3 regions of the Gluconobacter sp. ESL1110 genome follow, and region 1 is predicted to be linked to each of the others. Evidence: predicted binding sites of a transcription regulator. Region 1 holds the regulator's gene; each other region holds the start of a gene.

Region 1 (6,865 bases):
TACACGGCCCTTCTGGATAGCTACAAATCGCTGGCCGAAGCCCTGCTGCATGGCGGGATCGCGAACAATGTCCGTGTGAAGCTCGATTGGATCGAATCGGAAGAGTTCGAGAAAACGGCTGACATTGCTGAGCGTCTGAAGGATGCGGATGCCATTCTGGTGCCGGGCGGCTTCGGTGAGCGTGGTGCAGAAGGCAAGGTTCAGGCCGTTCGCTATGCCCGTGAAAACGGTATCCCGTTCCTTGGGATCTGCTTCGGCATGCAAATGGCTGTGATCGAATGTGCGCGTTCGCTTGCTGGTCTGCCCAAAGCCTCTTCAACTGAATTTGGCCCGACGAGCGAACCGCTGGTTGGTCTTATGACGGAATGGGCAAACGGCAATGAACTGATGCGCCGTCGCGAAGGTGGAGATCTTGGCGGCACGATGCGTCTGGGTGCTTTCCCGGCCAAGCTTGCTCCCGGCTCTCGCGTTGCGGAAATCTACGGCAAGACGGAAGTGCGGGAACGTCACCGTCACCGTTGGGAAGTGAACCTGCATTACAAGGATCGTCTGGAAAAGACGGGTCTGCGTTTCTCCGGCATGTCTCCAGACGGCGTTCTGCCGGAAGTCGTGGAATACCCGGATCATCCGTGGTTCATCGGCGTGCAGTACCATCCGGAACTGCTGTCCAAGCCATTTGATCCACACCCTCTCTTTGCAGGCTTCATCGGTGCAGCCCGCAAGCGGACGGAAAGTAAGTGAGCTTGCGGGTTGGCAATCTCGAGATCGGTCAGGACCGGCCCTTCACCCTGATTGCAGGGCCGTGTCAGATCGAATCCCGGGAGCATGCTGTGGAGATGGCGGATGCCCTTTCCACAGTGTGTCGCGAGCTTGACATCGGTCTGATCTACAAGAGCAGCTACGACAAGGCGAACCGCAGTTCCGTGAATGCGGCGCGCGGCGTCGGTATGGAAAAGGGGCTGGATATTCTGGCCTCCATCCGTGAGCGCTTTGACGTTCCGGTTCTGACGGATGTTCATTCTGCCGATCAGTGCGCTATCGCGGCGCAGGCGGTGGATGTTCTGCAGATCCCTGCATTTCTGTGTCGGCAGACGGATCTGCTGTTAGCTGCGGGTCAGACGGGTCGGGCCATCAACGTCAAGAAGGGGCAGTTTCTGGCTCCCTGGGATATGGCGAATGTTGCGGCCAAGCTGGCTTCGACGGGGAATGAGCGCATCATGCTCTGTGACCGTGGAACGAGCTTTGGGTACAACACGCTTGTTAGCGACATGCGCGGACTGCCGATCATGGCGCAGACGGGTTATCCTGTTGTTTTCGATGCTACCCACTCGGTTCAGCAGCCGGGCGGCCTGGGGGCTTCGACGGGTGGACAGCGGGAGTTCGTTGAACCCCTCGCCCGCGCTGCGTTGTCCATTGGTGTTGCTGCTGTCTTTATTGAGGCGCATCAGGACCCTGACAATGCTCCGAGCGATGGCCCCACAATGGTTCCTCTTTCGGAAATGAGAGGCCTTCTGACGCGCCTTAAGGCGTTCGACGCGCTGGCGAAGTCTTACAGCGTATAATTCTGCAACGGTGCGAGGGCTGCCATAAGGAGACTTATGACGGCTCCCGCTGTCAGCACGCCCCGTAAGGGCATGTAACCGGGTGGCAGCGCGCCATGCTTCCAGGCCACCCGTTCCACAGCAAACGTGGAAATGAAGCCGATGACCTCCAGCAGGTATCCGGCACGCAGGCCCCCCAATAGTCCGACGCAGAGTGAAAGCCATGCCCAGAGCGCAGGGCAGACTCCCAGAAGGAGTCTCTGACGATCACGATCTGCCGTTCCCTGAACTGTGATGATGTCAGGCCGCTCCATGGCTAACCCCCAATGGACAGCCCCCAAAAAGGACAGGATACACGCGCCGTACGCCAGAAGAATGACGGTCAGGTGCGGCAGTGGGGAGAAGAGCCCTGCCAGAAAAATCCAGCCTCCCAGCGTCAAAAACGGGAGGAGTCCCGCGAGACCAAGGATCAGGGCGAGAAAAGGAAGACGCATGTCGTCGATTGACCTTATGTTCTGATTTTGAGACGAAACGGTGATCCGTCCCGAACGGTTATGAGCCACACCCGGTTCACGCATATCCAGGAGAGCTTCCATTGAGCGCCATTGTTGATATCACTGCCCGCGAGATCCTGGACAGCCGCGGTAACCCGACCGTTGAGGTCGAGGTTGAGCTGTCATCTGGTGCCCGTGGTCGTGCCGCTGTTCCCTCTGGTGCTTCTACTGGCGCCCACGAAGCTGTCGAGCTGCGTGACGGGGACAAGTCCCGCTACAACGGCAAGGGTGTTCTGAAGGCCTGTGGGTTCGTTGAAGACGAAATCCTTGAAGTGCTGCAGGGCGCCGAATCTGAAGACCAGATCGCCATCGATAACGCGATGATCGAACTGGATGGCACGCCGAACAAGTCCCGCATCGGTGCGAACGCCATCCTTGGTGTTTCCCTTGCGGTTGCTAAGGCGACGGCCGAAGAGCTGGAACTGCCGCTCTACCGTTATGTCGGTGGCGTGTTTGCACACACCCTGCCCGTTCCGATGATGAACATCGTCAACGGTGGTGAGCACGCAGACAACCCGATCGACATTCAGGAATTCATGATTCAGCCCGTTGGTGCGCCAACGATCGCTGATGCTGTGCGCATGGGCTCTGAAATCTTCACCGCGCTGAAGAAGGGCCTGTCTGCTGCTGGTCACAATACGAATGTGGGTGACGAAGGTGGCTTCGCGCCGGGTCTGAAGTCTGCTGACGAAGCCCTGAGCTTCATCACGAAGTCCGTAGAGGCTGCTGGCTACCGTCCGGGTGATGATGTCACATTCGCGCTCGATTGCGCTGCGACAGAGTTCTACGCCGATGGCCGCTACAACCTGAAGGGTGAAGGCAAGGAATTCGATTCCTCGGGTATGATCTCTTACCTGGAAGAACTGACGAAGAAGTACCCGATTGTCTCCATCGAAGACGGTCTGGCAGAAGATGACTGGGAAGGCTGGGCAGAGCTGACCGCACGTCTGGGTGGCAAGCTTCAGCTGGTTGGTGACGATCTGTTCGTGACGAACCCTGAGCGCCTGCGTCGTGGTATCAAGGCTGGCACGGCTAACTCCCTGCTCGTAAAGGTCAACCAGATCGGCACGCTTACGGAAACGCTGGAAGCTGTCGAGACAGCTCACAAGGCTGGCTACACCTGTGTGATGAGTCATCGTTCTGGTGAGACCGAAGATGCCGTGATCGCGGATCTGGCTGTTGCGACCAACTGCGGTCAGATCAAGACGGGTTCCCTTTCCCGCTCTGATCGTACTGCCAAGTACAACCAGCTGATCCGCATCGAGCAGCAGCTCGGTAGTGCAGCCCGTTATGCAGGCCGCAGCATTCTCAAGAGCGCCTGATCAGAAAGCCGGCCCTCTCCTGGGCCGGCTTTTTTTGGCAAAATAATCTGGTGTCTTTTGACATGAATGATTGTTTCGCTCTGTCTCTCTGCGGTAGGCTGGCGGAACGTTTGTAAGCCAAGGGAGACTGTACCCCGCGTGAGACCTCTTCGACTCATCAAGCGCGCCATCCGTACGGTTGCGCCTCCAGTCCTTTTTCTGTCATTGACGGCTTATTTTGGCTGGAACGCTCTGCACGGAGCGCATGGTATTCGCGCGTATCAGGATCAGCTCGTTCTTCAGCAGCAGGCTCTTCAGGCTCAGCAGGATGCCAAGGATGAGCAAGCAGTCTGGCACCGGCGTGTGCTGGCTCTGAAGGAGAAGGCACTTGATGCTGATATTCTCGATGAGCGGTCACGGGCCATGCTAAATCTTACCAAAAATGGCGATATCGTTGTGCCCTACGGTCCGCACGACAAGCTTTTCTGAGGTCAGTTTTTGAAAGAACCGCTTAATCGGTTCTTTTTTTGTGGGTGCAACAAAAAAGGCGACCGTAAGGCCGCCTTTTTAAACTCGTATGATCCGCGAGGTCTTACTTGATCTTGGCTTCGCGGAAGGTCACATGCTTGCGAGCGACCGGGTCATACTTACGGACTTCCATCTTGCCCGTAGCAGAACGTGCGTTCTTCTTCGTGACATAGAAGTAGCCGGTGTCAGCCGACGAAACGAGACGGATCTGAATAACGTTGGTTTTTGCCATGATACCCTCGGGCTTGCGCCGTCCTGATGCCGCTCGCAAGTGTCAAAGCAGCAGGTTGATCTAGTTCGGCGCACCATGCTGATTTGTCTGTCTCAGGTCAAGGCTTTCTCGTGAAAATCCGCTGATAACGTGTCTTTTTTCGGAAAAATAATCAATTTTAGCCGCTAAAACTCATGTTTTCAGGACGTTGATGTCCTTGTGGTCCGGTAAAGAGGAACCTATAAAGAACAAAAGGGAGATACATGTTGGTCATGTGTTCTGCCTGTTTCAGATTATGCCTCCACCGAGGCGCACGGGAGCGCCTGTATGCTGACGCGCAAGCAGCACCAGCTTTTGCTATATATTGATGAGCACCTTCGTCGGACTGGGTATTCTCCCTCTTTCGACGAAATGAAGGATGCACTCGAGCTTCGCTCCAAATCAGGTATCCATCGCTTGATTTCCGCTCTTGAGGAACGGGGTTTTCTGCGTCGGCACCATCATCGTGCCCGAGCGTTGGAGGTTCTGCGTCTTCCTCATATGGGAATGGATGCGCCACATGCCGAGAACACTGTTGCGCAGGCTCCATTCGTGCCGACAGTTGTGGAAGGTGGTCGTCAGACTATGGAGGGGGCTTTTTCGGAAGCTCCGCGCTCGCCCGTCGAAGATGTGAGTGTTCAGATTCCTCTTTATGGGCGTATTGCGGCTGGCCTTCCGATTGAGGCGCTTCAGGATGAGAGTGCCCATATTCAGGTGCCCTCGTCCCTGCTCGGAACGGGCGAACACTATGCCCTGACCGTTGCGGGTGATTCTATGATCGAAGCCGGTATTCTAGATGGAGACGTAGCGATCATTCGTCGTGGCGAATTGGCAGATAATGGCCAGATTGTTGTGGCTTTGATTGATGATCAGGAAGTGACACTCAAGAAACTGCGTCGTCGTGGGTCTACGATTGCTCTTGAGGCGGCTAATCGGGAGTATGAAACTCGTATTCTTCCCGCATCACGCGTACGTATCCAAGGTCGTCTGGTAGCGCTATTTCGCCAGTATTGACGACGTGTTTCCTGCAAGTCCTTAAGGCTTGCAGGAAACGTAGAGTATTACTGTTTGGGTGATGACGGAACGCCGCGGACGACCCGGACTGTTCCGTCAGGCGCGATGAGTGTGCTCGTGCCATCCCCGTTCGGGATAATGATAGTCTTGTCAGGATTTTTTGACAGGAAATGAGGCGCATTATCGGGAACGCTTGTTGGAAGCGTTGGGACAAGATTGCTCCGGTCCAGAGATACTCCATGATGTGTATCGGAGCTTTCGCCAGCCGAGATGCTGTCTCCCGGTTTCATCTGATGACCCATAGCGCCCAAGGCGCCAGACCCGGCGATGCCACCCATAAACGTTTTATCAATGGAGGCGCCCCCGAAATAGGTTGCGGGGTCGCCCAAAGCGCGATTGAACACGCTGTCGGGGTTTTCAACATCTTTCAGGGTTGGGAGAGGTTGGGGAGAGCCAGGCCACATATTTCCGCCTTCCGGAAGGATCGGCGTGGAGGCAACTGTTTCTCCGCGAGCGCGGCGCAAGTTCTCGCTATCCCCACGTGGTGCGTTGGGATTGCCGCCTGACCATAGGGCTGTGTCATTAAAAAATTTGCCCATGCCCGAACAGCCACTCAGGGCGAGAGGTAATGCCAATAGAGCGGCCTTACGCATTGCATACTCCCATAAGGTCGATCCTTGACCTTTAGCGGTCATTGCGTGAAAGCGCCAGATGATGGGATGATAACTGCAATAATAATCGTGCACAGTCCGGATCAGGATACGATCTTCGAGGACTTGCGCGGATCAGATGCCATCATTCTGGAGAGGCCAACTGTAAGGTAGCCCCAGCCACTGAGAACTGTTGGAATAACAGAGATCCACAGCAGAATACCACCAATCAGCGTGGCGGGCAGAAAGGACAGATGAAGAGCGGCAGCGGCCTTGTCTCCACCAATCAGGAAGCCGATGGCGACCATCTGGATGCCGGTCTTCCATTTTGCCAAACGGGTAGAAGGAAGGGTTTCCCGCTGGGAAGCCATGTATTCACGCAGACCGCTCACGAGGATCTCGCGCAGCATAATGATGATCGCGGCGTAGAGCGAGAATACCGGAAGAACCGTCAGGCCAGCCAAAGCCAGTAGCAGGGCTCCTACCAGGAGCTTGTCCGCGATAGGGTCCATCATGCGCCCCAGTTCGGACAGCATCTGCCACCGGCGTGCCAGAGCGCCATCCAGATAATCCGTGATGCAGGCCGCCGTATAGACAACACAGGCTGCTACATTCCCCAGTGCGGAATGCAGGGCTAGCAGAGCGACCAGAACTGGAATGGCCGCTATGCGAAGCAGGGTCAGGACATTTGGCAGATCAGTGAGCATCGAAGGCAGTCTAGAACAGTTTGGCTGGTTCCGGTATGCGCCAATCTGATCGGGATGTGTGTATTTTTTGTGCCAAAAGGAGATGGAGCCCCGATCCTCACGGAAATGTCAGCTTTGCGTCCTAAGCCATTCAGGATGAAAATGTCCGTATATGGCCCTGGCAATGCCTGAACTTATTCCTGGCGCTGTTTCAAGCTCTTCAAGGCTGGCCTGTCTCACACTTTTTGCAGAGCCAAAGTGATTCAGAAGAGCTTTCTTGCGAGCCCCACCGATTCCCGGAACGTCATCCAGTTCTGATTTTCGCAGTCCTTTGGAGCGCC
Region 2 (6,865 bases), on a different contig from region 1:
ATTGATGACGTTACGGACCCGAAGAGTCATCTGAAGCAGTCTGGTGACGTGACCTGGCATTACGTCATGCGCAACAGCCGCGATGTGGCTTTCACGGCCTCTCCCGCGTTTCTGTGGGATGCCGCCCGCATCAACCTTCCGCCTGTTGTGCCTTGGGCGAATTATCATGCGGTTCCGCGTCTGGCGATGTCCGTCTATCCGCGTGAAGGTATTGGTCCGCATGGCTGGGATCGTTCGACGGAGTATGTGAAACACGCCATCGAGTACTTTTCGTCTCAATGGTATGAATATCCTTGGCCGAATGCCATTAATCTTGGTGGTCACGGTGCAGGTATGGAATATCCAGGCATCGTGTTCGATGGCATGAGCGACCGTGACCCGCAGCTCTTTTGGATCACGACGCACGAGCTGGGTCATGACTGGTTCCCGATGATCGTCGGGTCTGATGAGCGCCGAAATCCGTTCATGGATGAAGGTTTCAATACTTTCATTGACGCTTACGCCTCAGATCATTTTCATAATGGTGAGTTTGCGCCCAAGCGTGACCCCGAGTTTGCACCGAAAACGGGTAACCCTGCGCAGGATATTGTTCCTGTCCTGACAGATCCGGGGGCGCCCAACCTGATGACGGGTGCTGACGAGATTTCAGAGAAGTACCGCCACAGTGTAACCTATTTCAAAGGCGCATATGGTCTGAAACTGTTGCGGGAGCAGATTTTGGGACCGGTACGCTTCGATGCGGCTTTTCGTCGATATATTGCTGTCTGGGCTTACCATCATCCGTCACCGTCCGATTTCTTCCGCCTGATGAGCAGCGAAGCAGGCGAGGATCTCTCTTGGTTCTGGCGTGGATGGTATTTCACCAATGCGGCCCCGGATTATGCTGTGGGGGCGGTTGAACAGCATGGAAATGATCCCGTATCCGTTCAGGTTTTCAACTACGGAACCTTGCCTCTTCCGGTTGTTCTGCGTGTTGAATATCAGGATGGTACAGTGGTGGACCGTCGTATCCCGACGGAAGCATGGCGCCAGACCAGCGATCTCAAGGTGACGTTTGAACCGCACGGTGCGGTGAAGGCCGTAACGTTGGACCCGGATCACGTTATTCCGGACATCGACCGGGCTGATAACCGGAAGTAAAATTTGACAGGCGCTGATGTGGAAAGCGTATCAGGGTCACAATAAAGAAAACCCCCTTCGTCAAATGGCGAAGGGGGTTTTCTTTACAAAAGGGGTTGGACCGCTCAGCCAACCATTTGAATGGCCATATGCCCTTCGGTAGGGGCGGAGGCTCCGTCAGGAGCGGCCGCTACTGGCGTCGGTGCCGAGAGACCTTCGATCATGTCCTCGTTAATGTCGATCAATGCCTTGAGAGGCGTGTCCGAATTCAGAGCTACGTTGGCGTAGCGCATAGACCAGGTGCCAACGGTTGTCAGGTCCTTGCGCAGGATCTCGTCCAGAGGGCAATCAACGCGCTGCACGCCTTGCAACAGAATTCCCCAAAGCTTGAGGTTTGTAGAGAGGGCAGACTGCCGGTCAGAGTGAGTCTTGGCTTTGGAAAGCAGATCGTTGACGTGTCTGAACGCCATGGCTTCCACTTCACGGGGAGGCAGATAAGTGCCGGACTGGTTCTGGTACTGTGACATGCCGTAGGTCACGAAAAGAGGCTCCTTTTCAAAAGGACGGTTTCAGATGTTTTCCGGTGAAAGCACTGAATGCGTCCGGAAAACGTCTGAAGCAGTCCGAAGAGGGGCACCGGAAGAACCGGTGCCCCACCATCATTAGCCGCGGAAGAGCGACATGATGTTGGAGGACTGCGAGTTCGCAATCGACAGGGATTGGATGGCCAGCTGCTGCTTCGTCTGCAGAGAAGTCAGCTTGGCGCTTTCCGCTGCAAGATCAGCGTCCGTCAGAGCGCCAACGCCGGTCGTCAAAGCGTCTGACAGGGTACTGTTGGACGTCTGAAGCTGCGTAACGGTGTTGGAGGCCACACCGATGCTGGAAGAAATGCGGCTCATCTTGTTGATAGCGCCGGTTACAGCCAGCTGAACAACATCCGTACCAGAGGTTGTGGCAACAGTGGAGGTTCCCGTGGCGTTTGTCAGGCTGACAGACGGCGTGGTTGCCGTTGCATCTGCTGCGTCGAGGTTGCCACCAGCAATCGTCAGGGTGCCATCGTTGGCCATCTGGGCACCATAACCAGCGTTACCAAGAGCTGTTACCAGCGTGGAGAGCTGATCGTTCTTCGTGGTGGTGGAAGATGCGCCGGAGACGTCAACATCGACAACCTGCGTCAGCGTCTTGGCATTGCCGTTGGCATCCAGATCACCAACCTTGGCGATGTTGTAGGTCATGTTGCCGCTGGCATCAGCCTTGGCTGTAATGCTGTCGCCATTGGTCAGAGAATAAGTTGTCGTGCCGTCAGAAGCCGTCTTGGACGTGGCGCCAGCAATTGTCAGGGCTCCGTTGGAGCCGACGGTTACCGAGGTCGTGTTATCTGTGAGGCCTGCTGCGATGGCAGTTCCAATGGATGTTGCGGCGCCATTCGTGGCATCACCCGGCTTGGAATCAAGCACGAAAGATGTCGTGATGGCAGGGTTGGAAGCGGTTGCATTTGCGCTGTCGGCGGAAGACTGGTTCTTCAGAGTCAGCGTCGTAGCGGTCGCACCTGTGCCAGCCAGCGCCGTGATGCCGCTCGTGGAAATCGTGACGCCCTTCATGTCCGTGCTCAGGCCCTGAAGGCCCAGACCCGTCGACGTGGCGTCAGCACCGTTCAGCGTGAACAGGTTGCCGTTGATGTCCTGCGCTGCGGAAATCTGCGTGTACTTGACGCTGTTGCTGGTAGAACCGGACAGCAGGTTCACGCCCTGGAAGGTTGAGTTGGACGTGGCAACGTCGATCTGAGACAGATAGCTGCTCAGCTGGGAGTTTAGCGTGTCCTGGTTCTCGCCGTTGTTGGCAGCATTCGTGACCGTTTCGGACATGCTGCTCAGGACGTCAGAGATAGAGGATGCCTGTTTCGTGGCGGTGCTGAGCACCTGACCAGCGAACTGAAGACCCGTGGAGACGCCGGACAGAGCCGAGATCTGGGAGTTCATCGTCTGGGAAATGGCGTAGATGGCCGGGCTGTCAGAAGCGGAGCTGACGCTCTTGCCTGTGGAGACAGCATTCTGCGTCTTGCTCAGCTGGTCCGTCGTCTGGTTCAGGACCTGAAGAGCCGACATGGCGGCTGTATTTGTATTGATGGACATGGACATCGAGATATTCTCCGTCGGTGCAGTTTTGCCCCTTCACGATAGTCTTTGAATGGTTAAGGGAACCTGAATCTGCATCGTTAAAAAACGATGACGAGGTCTGACGGAAAAATGGCAAACAACCGGTAAATTTCATGCAGTTCTTGCATTTCATGAGTAAGAACGAAATAAGAACATGGCATGAAGAAATCTCTGTCCGAACGTCTCGCGATTCTGTCCGATGCCGCGAAGTATGATGCGTCCTGTGCATCCAGTGGTTCCACGCGCCGGGACTCTGCCAAAACGGGTGGTCTTGGGTCCACAACCGGTAACGGAATCTGCCATGCTTATACGCCAGACGGCCGCTGCATTTCGCTTCTCAAAATCCTGCTGACCAACTTCTGCGTGTATGATTGCGCCTATTGCATCAACCGGTCTTCTTCAAACGTAGAGCGTGCCCGCTTCACTCCAGACGAAGTAATCTGGCTGACGCTGGAGTTCTATCGGCGCAATTGTATCGAGGGTCTGTTCCTGTCCTCGGGAATCATTCAGTCCTCCGATCACACCATGGAACAGCTTGTTCAGGTCGCGCGTGATCTGCGATTGAAGCATGGATTTCGGGGATATATTCATCTCAAGACCATTCCGGATGCGTCTCCCAAGCTTTTGGAAGAAGCAGGTCTTTACGCAGATCGCCTTTCCATCAATGTCGAGATGCCGACAGAAACGGGCCTCAAGAATTATGCGCCTGAAAAAGACGCAGGTGGCATCCGGCGTGCCATGGGAGACATGCGGCTCAAGATCGATGCGGCAAAGGAAAAAACGCATACAGGTCGCCGCGCAGCACGGTTTTCACCGGGTGGTCAGAGCACCCAGATGATTATCGGAGCCGATGCTGCGACGGATCGGGACGTTCTGGCCAGCAGTTCCGGTCTTTATGGCTCTTACGGATTGCGCCGGGTGTATTACTCGGCGTTCAGTCCTATTCCGGACGCATCCGCTATTCTGCCGGTTCGCAGTCCGCCACTTCAGCGCGAGCATCGGCTTTATCAGGCCGACTGGTTGTTTCGGTTCTATGGTTTTGAGTTTGGAGAACTGACGGCATCCCGGCCCGGTGGAATGCTGGATCTGGAAATCGACCCAAAGCTTGCCTGGGCTTTGGATAATCGTGCGCAGTTTCCGGTGGATTTAAACCGGGCGCCCAAGGAAATGCTGCTCCGGGTGCCCGGTCTGGGGGTGAAAACCGTTCAGGCTCTTCTGATGGCGCGGAAGCACAGGGCGATCCGTCTGGAAGATCTGGGACGCCTGAATGTGTCCATTAAAAAGGTGCGCCCGTTTGTGAAAGCAATCGGATGGAGTCCGGCCCGCCTGACAGATCGACAGGATTTGCGAACTCTGTTCCTGCCCGCGCCGCAGCAGATGAGCCTTCTCTGATGTCTGTTGTTGTTACTCTGGCAGACACCAGCGCGTTCGAACCCTGGCGCCAGACGGCGCGGGCCGCCCTCCAGCGTGATGTTCCTCCTGAGCAGATTGTTTGGCGGTTGCAGGGAAAGGACGCAGATCTTTTCTCCCGTGCGGAGACGACGTCTTTCGTAGGGAAAATCAAACGGGACGTCAGGTTGAAAGCCTCCAATCTGGCTGTCCTGAAAGATGTTCTGTGCCATTCCAGCCCGGAGCGGTTCGCGCTGGCGTATCGCTTGCTCTGGCGTTTGCAGGAGGATCCGGATCTTCTGTCCATTCCCACTGACCCGGACGTGGGTCAGGCCCGGCGCATGGTGCAGCAGGTTCGCCGGGCCGCGCATAAAATGACTGCATTTGTCCGTTTCCGGGAGCAGGATCCAACCGAAAACGGTCGACGACGATTCCTGTCATGGTTCGAGCCGGACCATCATGTGCTGGAGAAGGTCTCGTCCTTTTTTGCCAAGCGTTTCGCAGACATGGACTGGCTTATCCTGACACCAAGAGGTTCCATAAGCTGGGATGGCACCACGCTGAACTGTTCGTTTACACCGTGTGCAAAGCAGGCTCTTGAGGATAATGTCGAACAGTTGTGGCAGACCTATTATGCCTCGACTTTCAATCCGGCCCGTGTTCGCACAAAAGCCATGCGAAATGAGATGCCACGCCGGTACTGGAAGAATCTGCCGGAAGCCGCCCTGATTCCTCAGCTCGTGGCGGAAGCTGAAAAGCGTGTTGCGGAAATGGCTGCGAGAGAAGCGTTGCCTGCGCCAAAATTTCATCAGGCCATTCAGGCCAGACAAAGTGCTATCACCATTCAGGCCCATGTTCCCGGGAGTATGACGGAGCTTGCACAGGATATTCGGGCCTGCCGGGCCTGTTCTTTGCAGTGTCACGCTACACAGGTAGTGTTGGGAGAAGGGCCGGAAACGGCGAAGGTGATGATTGTAGGGGAGCAGCCTGGAGATCAGGAAGATCTGGCAGGTCGTCCGTTCGTGGGACCAGCCGGGCAGCTTTTGATGAGATGTCTGGAGGAAGCCGGTGTGGCACGCGAGGCGCTTTATCTGACGAACGCCGTCAAGCATTTCCGATTTACGGTCAACAGTCGACGGCGCATCCACCAGACACCGGGTGTCGAGCATATTTCTGCCTGTCAGCCATGGCTCAAGCGGGAAATTGCCCTGGTGAAGCCGAGACTGATTGTCTCACTTGGGGCAACGGCTCTGCGAGCGGTGAGTGGTCCCTCAGATCGGTTGAAAGACGTCCGTGGCACCCTGCGAGAGCATGCAGGCGAGGGGTGGGCGCATCTCACTCTGGCCCACCCTTCGTGGATTCTCCGTCTCGGACCGACAGACCAGGCGGAGCGGGAGCGTCAGGCCCTGATTGCCGGGCTGAGTAAGATCAAGGGTGTTCTCTGAAAAAGACACATGGTCAGAGGATTGCGCTGACCCTTTCTTGAAGAGCGAAAAATTTCTTTTTGTGAGGCTGCGACGAAAAAGAAAAAGCGTTCCCTCCAGAAAGGAAACGCATCAGTTTTTTCCGGCTTGAAGGCTGAGAGACGATATGTCATGGATGACCGAACCGATCGGTCAATGGGCCCGTTACAGGGTACTCTTCCAGCCGGTCACTTCGGACAGACCCGTTAAAGCGAGAGAGACGATAATGGCGCAAGGCGACCAGGCGCAGGCCGACCAGCAGTCCGGAGCGTCCGGAAAACCGCAGAAAAAGCGCAATCCACTTGTCAGGATTATTCTGATTCTGGTGGTTGTTTTGGTTCTGGTCGGAATTGGTCTCTACCTTTTCCTGACCCGTAATAATATTGAGACGGACGACGCCTATACGGCAGGCCGCAAGGTTGCCATTGCCCCGCATGTGAACGGCTACGTCACCCAGCTTCTGGTGAACGACAACCAGTATGTTCATCGTGGCGATCTGCTTCTGACCATCGATGACCGCGACTACGCGGCATCCCTTCATAAGGCTCAGGCGGCTATTCACCAGGCTGAAGCCAACATGCAGGCTTATCAGCTGATGGTTGAAGTCGCCCATAAGAACTACCCTGGTCAGCTCGTTACAGCGCAGGGTAATCTTGCGGCAGCACAGGCTCAGTTGACGAAGGCCGAGGCGGACTACAAGCGGCAGCGGAGTGTGGCTCGCGCCGCGACATCGCAGCA
Region 3 (6,865 bases), on a different contig from region 1:
GCCCCAGCGCGCTCACCCACTCCCCAATGGAGTAATCCCGCACATGCGAAATATCCCGCATGAGTTCCAATGTCTGAAGCCAGCTATCAGAAACAGCGTCTTCAGGTGCCGTCACATCAACAAACACTGCCAGACCACCGGGCTTCAGAACCCGCCGAGCCTCACGCAATCCTGCTTCAAAGCCATCCCAGTGATGAGCCGTAAAACGACAGAGCACCGCATCAAATGCGCAATCTTCGAACGGCAGATTTTCCGCCGAAGCGTGACGAACTTCGATATTGCTCAACCCACGCCTGGATGCCTCATCCTGCACAACCTGCAACATGCCCAGTGTAATGTCACAAGCCATAACCCGCCCGACATGAGGCGCCACAGCATAGCTTACATGACCACCCCCGCATCCGAGATCCAGAACATGCTCAAGCCTTCGTCCCTGAACGGCCTGAACAATGGCGTCCAGATCAGCACCCTGACTGTGAACCGTACTTTCAACATAAGCCGAGGCTCTCGCCTCATAGTGTGAGGCAGCAAACTGCCCAGCCTGCTTCGTCATCGACTGTTCTCCTTCTGAAAACACCCTTTCCACATTCCAGGCGTGGTATAAGATCCTAATTTATCATGGTATAAATTGTACTATGCCAACAGATCGCCGCCAGACCCTTGGTCAGTTTCTTCGCACACAACGGGAAAAGCTCTCGCCATCACAGGCCGGGCTTCTCGTTATTCCTCACCGCAGACGAACACCTGGGTTACGGCGCGAAGAAGCCGCCCAACTCTGCGGCATCAGCACGACCTGGTACACATGGCTGGAACAGGGCCGGGATGTCACTTGCTCTCCAGCGAGCCTGTCGCGCATTGCCACAGCCCTGCAAATGTCTTCCACAGAAAGGCGTTATCTTTTCACGCTTGCTGAACTCCGCGATCCGCACCAGATCACCCCTTCAGTCGCAACGCCAAACGCATTGCTGAACCTGCCCAAACAAATCAAAAGCCCGGCATACCTGCTTGACCCGCTCTGGAATGTTCTGAGTGCCAATGATCCTGCCAGAGACCTCTTCACAGGCTGGATGGACAGCCCTGAGCCCAACCAGCTCCGATATGTTTTCCTGAACCCTGAGGCGAAAACATTCCTGACGAACTGGCCCGACCGCTCAAGACGCCTGCTCGCAGAATTCCGCGCTGACACAGCCCACCTTGCCAGAACCACGGCGTTTCAGTCCCTGACCTCTGCCCTTCAGGCTGAAAGCCAGGAGTTTCTCCATTTCTGGCAGGACCAGCGTGTTCTCCCCAGAGAAGGCGGCCAACGCAGCTTCCAGCATCCAGTCCGTGGAGTGTTGAACTACGAACAGATAACTCTCACCCCCGCAGAACACACAGGGTATAAACTTGTCATCCTGACGCCGACCGCAATTGAACAGACAAGCGCATCATGACCCCGACATTCACTCTCCATCCCGCCGATTTTTCCAACCCGCAAACGCGTGACCTTCTGGCCCTTCACCTCGCAGGAATGCACGAAAACACCCCAGCCGGACACGTCTTCGCCCTTGACCTGTCAGGCCTCATGGCACCTGAAATCGAAGTCTGGACTGTCCATCGACAGGATCGCGTAGCCGGAATCGGCGCACTCAAACGCCTGAACGATCAGGCAGGCGAGCTCAAATCCATGCGCACACATCCTGACTTTCTGAGACAGGGCGTCGCCAGTACTCTGCTGGATCACCTTATCCACAGAGCGCGCTCTGGAGAGCTGAAAACACTCAGTCTTGAGACAGGACGTGGGCCGTCCTTTGACCCCGCTCTAGCCCTGTATCAAACCCGAGGCTTCCAACCCGGCGAAGCTTTCGGCGACTACGAGGCTTCCGAATTCAACCAGTTCTTCCATCTGACCCTCTGAACGTACGCACCAGATACAAAAAAACCGGACTGACATGCCAGCCCGGTTCCAAACGCATCCCTCAGAACGGGATTTCGTCATCCAGATCGTTATCCGGCGGCGCATCCCAGCCACCACCCCGGTTACCACCGCCAGACGACCCACCTGAACGGCCGCCATCATTACCGCCGCCGAAGCCACCGCCCCGGTTGCCGCCACCAAAGCCGCCTCCGTTGCTGTTTCCACCGCCGTAAGACGAGCCGCCTCCGTCGAAGCCACCCTCGTCGCCGCCACTGCGATTGCTATCCAGCAGCACCAGTTCACCGCGGAAACGATCGATCGTCACTTCAGTCGTGTAACGCTCCTGGCCTGACTGATCGGTCCACTTCCGGGTCCGCAGTTCGCCTTCCAGATAGACCTTGCGGCCCTTGCGCAGAAAACGCTCTGCCACATCGCCCAGACGATCATTGAAGATCACGACACGATGCCATTCGGTGCGCTCCTTGCGCTCACCGCTCTGACGATCGTTCCATGTTTCGGACGTCGCAATCGTCAGATTGACGATCTTCGAGCCTGACTGCGTGTTCCGGACTTCCGGGTCCTTGCCCAGATTCCCGACCAGAATCACCTTGTTGACGCTACCTGCCATTCCGTACCAACCAATTTTCTCGAATTGTTCTTTTCATATAGGGCGTGAAAACCCATCTATAAAGTGATCTAGCACCGTTCAGGCGCGTTGCGAACACAATTGCCTTTTCTGCACATCCCGGGGTCTTCGTGAGCTTTCCAGACAATCATTCGATCCGTGTCCGTGGCGCACGCGCCCACAACCTCAAGAATATCGACGTCACAATCCCTCGTGACTCGCTCACGATCATCACGGGCCTGTCCGGCTCGGGGAAATCTTCGCTCGCGTTCGATACAATCTACGCAGAAGGCCAGCGCCGCTACGTTGAAAGCCTCTCGGCCTATGCCCGCCAGTTCCTCGAACTGATGGGCAAACCAGACGTGGACTCCATCGAAGGGCTCTCCCCCGCCATCTCGATCGAGCAGAAAACCACTTCAAAAAACCCCCGCTCGACCGTCGGTACGATCACGGAGATCCACGACTATATGCGTCTGCTCTGGGCGCGCGTGGGTATTCCCTATTCTCCTGCCACTGGCCTGCCCATCGAAGCCCAGACCGTCAGCCAGATGGTGGATCGGGTCATGTCGCTCCCGGAAGGCATGCGCCTGATGCTGCTCGCTCCGGTCGTCCGGGACCGGAAAGGCGATTGCAAACGCGAGCTCGCAGAACTGTCCCGCAAGGGCTTCACCCGCGTCAAAATAGACGGTGAGCTTTACGAAATCGCCGAAGCCCCGGAACTGAACCGCAAAACCCGCCACAACGTGGAAGTGGTTGTGGACCGGATCGTCGTCAAACCCGATCTGGAATCCCGCCTGGCTGACAGCTTTGAAACCGCCCTCGAACTCTCCGATGGTCTCGCCTACGCCGAGGAAGTCAAACGCGCTGACGACAAGGCCGCCCCGGCCCACATCGTTTTCTCGTCCCGCTTCGCCTGCCCGGTCTCAGGCTTTACGATTGAAGAGATCGAGCCACGCCTGTTCTCCTTCAACGCGCCAATGGGCGCATGCCCAACCTGCGATGGTATCGGAACAGAAACGCATTTTGATGCCAATCTGATCGTCCCGGATGACAGCCTGACACTTGCCGAAGGCGCCATTGCCCCATGGAAAGGCGCCAGCACCGATTGGTACGACCAGACGCTTGCCGCCCTCGCCCGTCACTGCGGCGACACCATGAATACACCATGGAGCGACCTGAAAGCCGAAACGCGCGACCTGATCCTCAACGGTTCCAAAGAAGCGATTGCCATTCCCTATCGCGATGGCAACAAAGTCCACACCGTAACCAAGCCTTTCGAAGGCGTGCTGAAAAACCTCCGCCGCCGCATGGCCCAGACGGACAGCATGTGGGTGCGGGAAGAACTGTCGCGCTACCAGTCCGAAAAACCCTGTCACGTCTGCCATGGCGCGCGCCTGAAACCAGAAGCACTCTGCGTGAAGGTCAATGACCTGAACATCGCCGAAGCCTCGGACATGCAGATCCGCAAGGCACTCGACTGGTTCTCAGGCGTCGAAGCAACCCTGACACCTCAGCGGGCCGAAATCGCCCGCCGCATCCTCCGCGAAATTACGGACCGCCTGCACTTCCTCGATGATGTGGGTCTGGACTACCTGACGCTTTCCCGAGGATCGGCCACGCTGTCCGGCGGTGAAAGCCAGCGCATCCGTCTGGCTTCCCAGATCGGCTCCGGCCTGACCGGTGTCCTATATGTGCTGGACGAACCTTCCATCGGGCTGCACCAACGCGACAACGAGCGCCTTCTCGGCACACTGGAACGCCTCAAGCGCCTCGGGAACACGGTCATCGTCGTCGAACATGACGAGGACGCCATCCGGGCTGCCGACTACCTGATCGACATGGGGCCGGGTGCCGGCACGCGGGGCGGAAACGTCATCGCCACAGGCACCCCCAAAGAAGTGGCCAAGAACAAGGACAGCCTGACGGGCGCCTACCTATCAGGCCGAAAGTTCATCCCCGTCCCGGAAAACCGTCGCACATCTGACAAAACGCTCACTCTCGTCGGCGCCAAGGGCAACAACCTCAAAGACCTGACCGTCGATTTCCCACTCGGCACATTCATTGCCGTAACGGGCGTATCAGGCGGCGGCAAATCTACGCTGGTTGTTGATACGCTCTACAAGGCCCTATCCAGACAGCTCATGAAGTCGAGCCAGTCCCCGTTACCCTATGACCGTCTGGAAGGCGTGGACAATCTCGACAAGATTATCGAGATCGACCAGTCGCCCATCGGGCGTACACCGCGCTCCAATCCCGCCACCTATACGGACCTGTTTGCCCCTATCCGAGACTGGTTCGCCGAACTGCCGGAATCCAAAGCGCGCGGCTACAAACCCGGCCGCTTCTCCTTCAATGTGAAGGGCGGCCGTTGCGAAGCCTGTCAGGGCGATGGCGTCCTGAAAATCGAAATGCACTTCCTGCCGGACGTGTTCGTCACCTGTGACACCTGTAAAGGCGCGCGTTACAACCGTGAAACACTGGAAGTGAAGTTCCGCGGCAACTCCATCGCAGACGTGCTGGCCATGACTGTGGACGAGGCGCTCCCCTTCTTCCAGGCCGTCCCGAAAATCCGTGATCGTCTGGCCATTCTCCAGCAGGTTGGCCTCGGTTACGTCGCTCTCGGCCAGCAGGCAACTACGCTTTCAGGCGGTGAGGCCCAGCGCGTCAAACTTTCCAAGGAACTCGCCAAACGCGCAACCGGCCGCACGCTCTACATCCTCGATGAGCCAACGACCGGCCTGCATACGGAAGACGTTCGCAAGCTGCTTGAAGTACTCCACGCACTCGTCGATCAGGGCAATACCGTTCTGGTCATCGAACACAATCTGGAAGTCATCAAAACGGCAGACTGGCTGATCGACATCGGACCGGAAGGTGGAGACGGTGGTGGCAATATCGTTGCAGCCGGAACACCGGAAGATATCGCGGCCTGCAAAGCCAGTCACACTGGGCGCTTCCTCGCCCCCCTCCTGAACGCGCCTGACGTCCGCCAGCCACGCGTCACAACCGCAGTCATTACGGCTCAGAACATGATCGACGCTCTACCGCCCCGAAAAGCCAAAACCAAACCGACAGCAGAGAAGCCAACCCGAGGCCGACCAAAAAAGACGAAAACGCCTGCATGATGGGACTGGTCCGGCTCGCTCCCACGGGAAAGAGCCGATTACCCCACCCCGAGCACCATCAATAGCCCAGCCGTCAGAAACACAAGCCCATTGAAGACGCCATGACAAAGGGCCGTAGTCCAGAACGGACTAACCCCTTCTGTCACCTCGGCACGCCGGTAGCAGAGATAAAGGCAGGTTCCACCAACTACGCCCGTACAAAGCGCGGTCAGAAAACTGCGATGAAAATGAGCCCCACCGTAATGGGCCCACACACGCAATCCACGCCAAACCGGGCGCAAAAGCTTTGCCGCCAAACAGTTTGTCTACGACCCAAATGGGAATCCAGAAGTTCAGAAGGGTCTCGACAACAGGCGCCAGCAAAACGGCTGATAGAACCAGCGCGACTGGATTAAGATCGGTGTCAGAATGTTCAGGCTGCCACCCAGCCCAGTCGATCAAGATATGCAGAGGGACAGAGAGCAGAAGCCCAATCGCGGCATAGCGGAATGCAATCCTCCCACTGACCGGAAATGCCAGATCCTGCTCCCCCTGCACGCCCGTATCCTGCATCAGGGAACATGACCCGGAACATGGTCTTCATAGACCGACCAGTGTCCCGCCAGTTCATGCACGACAACACTTCCCACACGCCATGCTGCTTCATAAGCTGGCAGACCATCGCCCGAATACTCTTCCGACACAGTCTCATACGCCTTCCGCCCCTTTGGCGGCAGCGTGTAGTTGGACGCCGTCCGGAGAACCATCAATCGCTGGAAATCTGCTTTCTTCATCCGGTCCAGACGCACCATCGCTGATGCAATCGCGGAATCCTCCATGTTACTCATGGCGAACACGCCCTGAGCGTTCGTGAACATCTTCACCCAGTCCCGCGCGTACTGGTTCAGATAATGCCCATGCCAGTAGAGATCAGACGCAAAACTGTCTCCCTGAATAACGGAAGGCGCTTTCACCGCCGCTGGATACTCGGCCCATCCCTTGGAATAAGCCCGCATCTCCGGCGTATCCATAAGCTTCACCGTCTGCGTGCGCTCCCACGCCCAGTGCGAAAGCCCAGCATTCAGCGGAAAGACAATCGGATATCCAGCATTCGGCCCATGCTCCTGATCCGACCCCTCAAGCGTTCCAGGCCGCACCGCGCCAGCCGCGTAAACGCCGTAAGGCCAGTCTTTCGGCACTTCACGCATATCGATGGACTGCGCCACATCATTCACAACA

What was found. Region 1 encodes LexA, which represses DNA repair genes until DNA is damaged. Its sites were predicted from a motif close to TGTTCTANNTANGTTC; they were not measured.
Region 2: a site for LexA is predicted at 3,415-3,430, ahead of AC3B6F_RS07765 (putative DNA modification/repair radical SAM protein). Genes of this name have one in related genera too.
Region 3: a site for LexA is predicted at 2,540-2,555, ahead of uvrA (excinuclease ABC subunit UvrA). Genes of this name have one in related genera too.

What each region holds. Positions count from the first base shown of each region.
Region 1 covers NZ_JBYLUK010000008.1:136,686-143,550, forward strand. Annotated here, with positions in the region: gene pyrG (CTP synthase) at 1-741, shown strand, start outside; gene kdsA (3-deoxy-8-phosphooctulonate synthase) at 738-1,562, shown strand; gene AC3B6F_RS09310 (DUF3429 domain-containing protein) at 1,550-2,119, opposite strand; gene eno (phosphopyruvate hydratase) at 2,137-3,417, shown strand; gene AC3B6F_RS09320 (FtsB family cell division protein) at 3,556-3,885, shown strand; gene rpmG (50S ribosomal protein L33) at 3,989-4,156, opposite strand; gene lexA (transcriptional repressor LexA) at 4,463-5,188, shown strand; gene AC3B6F_RS09335 (hypothetical protein) at 5,236-5,841, opposite strand; gene pgsA (CDP-diacylglycerol--glycerol-3-phosphate 3-phosphatidyltransferase) at 5,943-6,545, opposite strand; gene uvrC (excinuclease ABC subunit UvrC) at 6,654-6,865, opposite strand, start outside.
Region 2 covers NZ_JBYLUK010000007.1:789,519-796,383, forward strand. Annotated here, with positions in the region: gene AC3B6F_RS07750 (M1 family metallopeptidase) at 1-1,140, shown strand, start outside; gene AC3B6F_RS07755 (flagellar biosynthesis regulator FlaF) at 1,245-1,658, opposite strand; gene AC3B6F_RS07760 (flagellin family protein) at 1,782-3,257, opposite strand; gene AC3B6F_RS07765 (putative DNA modification/repair radical SAM protein) at 3,435-4,667, shown strand; gene AC3B6F_RS07770 (UdgX family uracil-DNA binding protein) at 4,667-6,109, shown strand; gene AC3B6F_RS07775 (HlyD family secretion protein) at 6,354-6,865, shown strand, end outside.
Region 3 covers NZ_JBYLUK010000007.1:670,962-677,826, reverse strand. Annotated here, with positions in the region: gene AC3B6F_RS07180 (class I SAM-dependent methyltransferase) at 1-553, opposite strand, end outside; gene AC3B6F_RS07175 (helix-turn-helix transcriptional regulator) at 636-1,433, shown strand; gene AC3B6F_RS07170 (GNAT family N-acetyltransferase) at 1,430-1,897, shown strand; gene ssb (single-stranded DNA-binding protein) at 1,959-2,525, opposite strand; gene uvrA (excinuclease ABC subunit UvrA) at 2,654-5,647, shown strand; gene AC3B6F_RS07155 (purine nucleoside permease) at 6,199-6,865, opposite strand, start outside.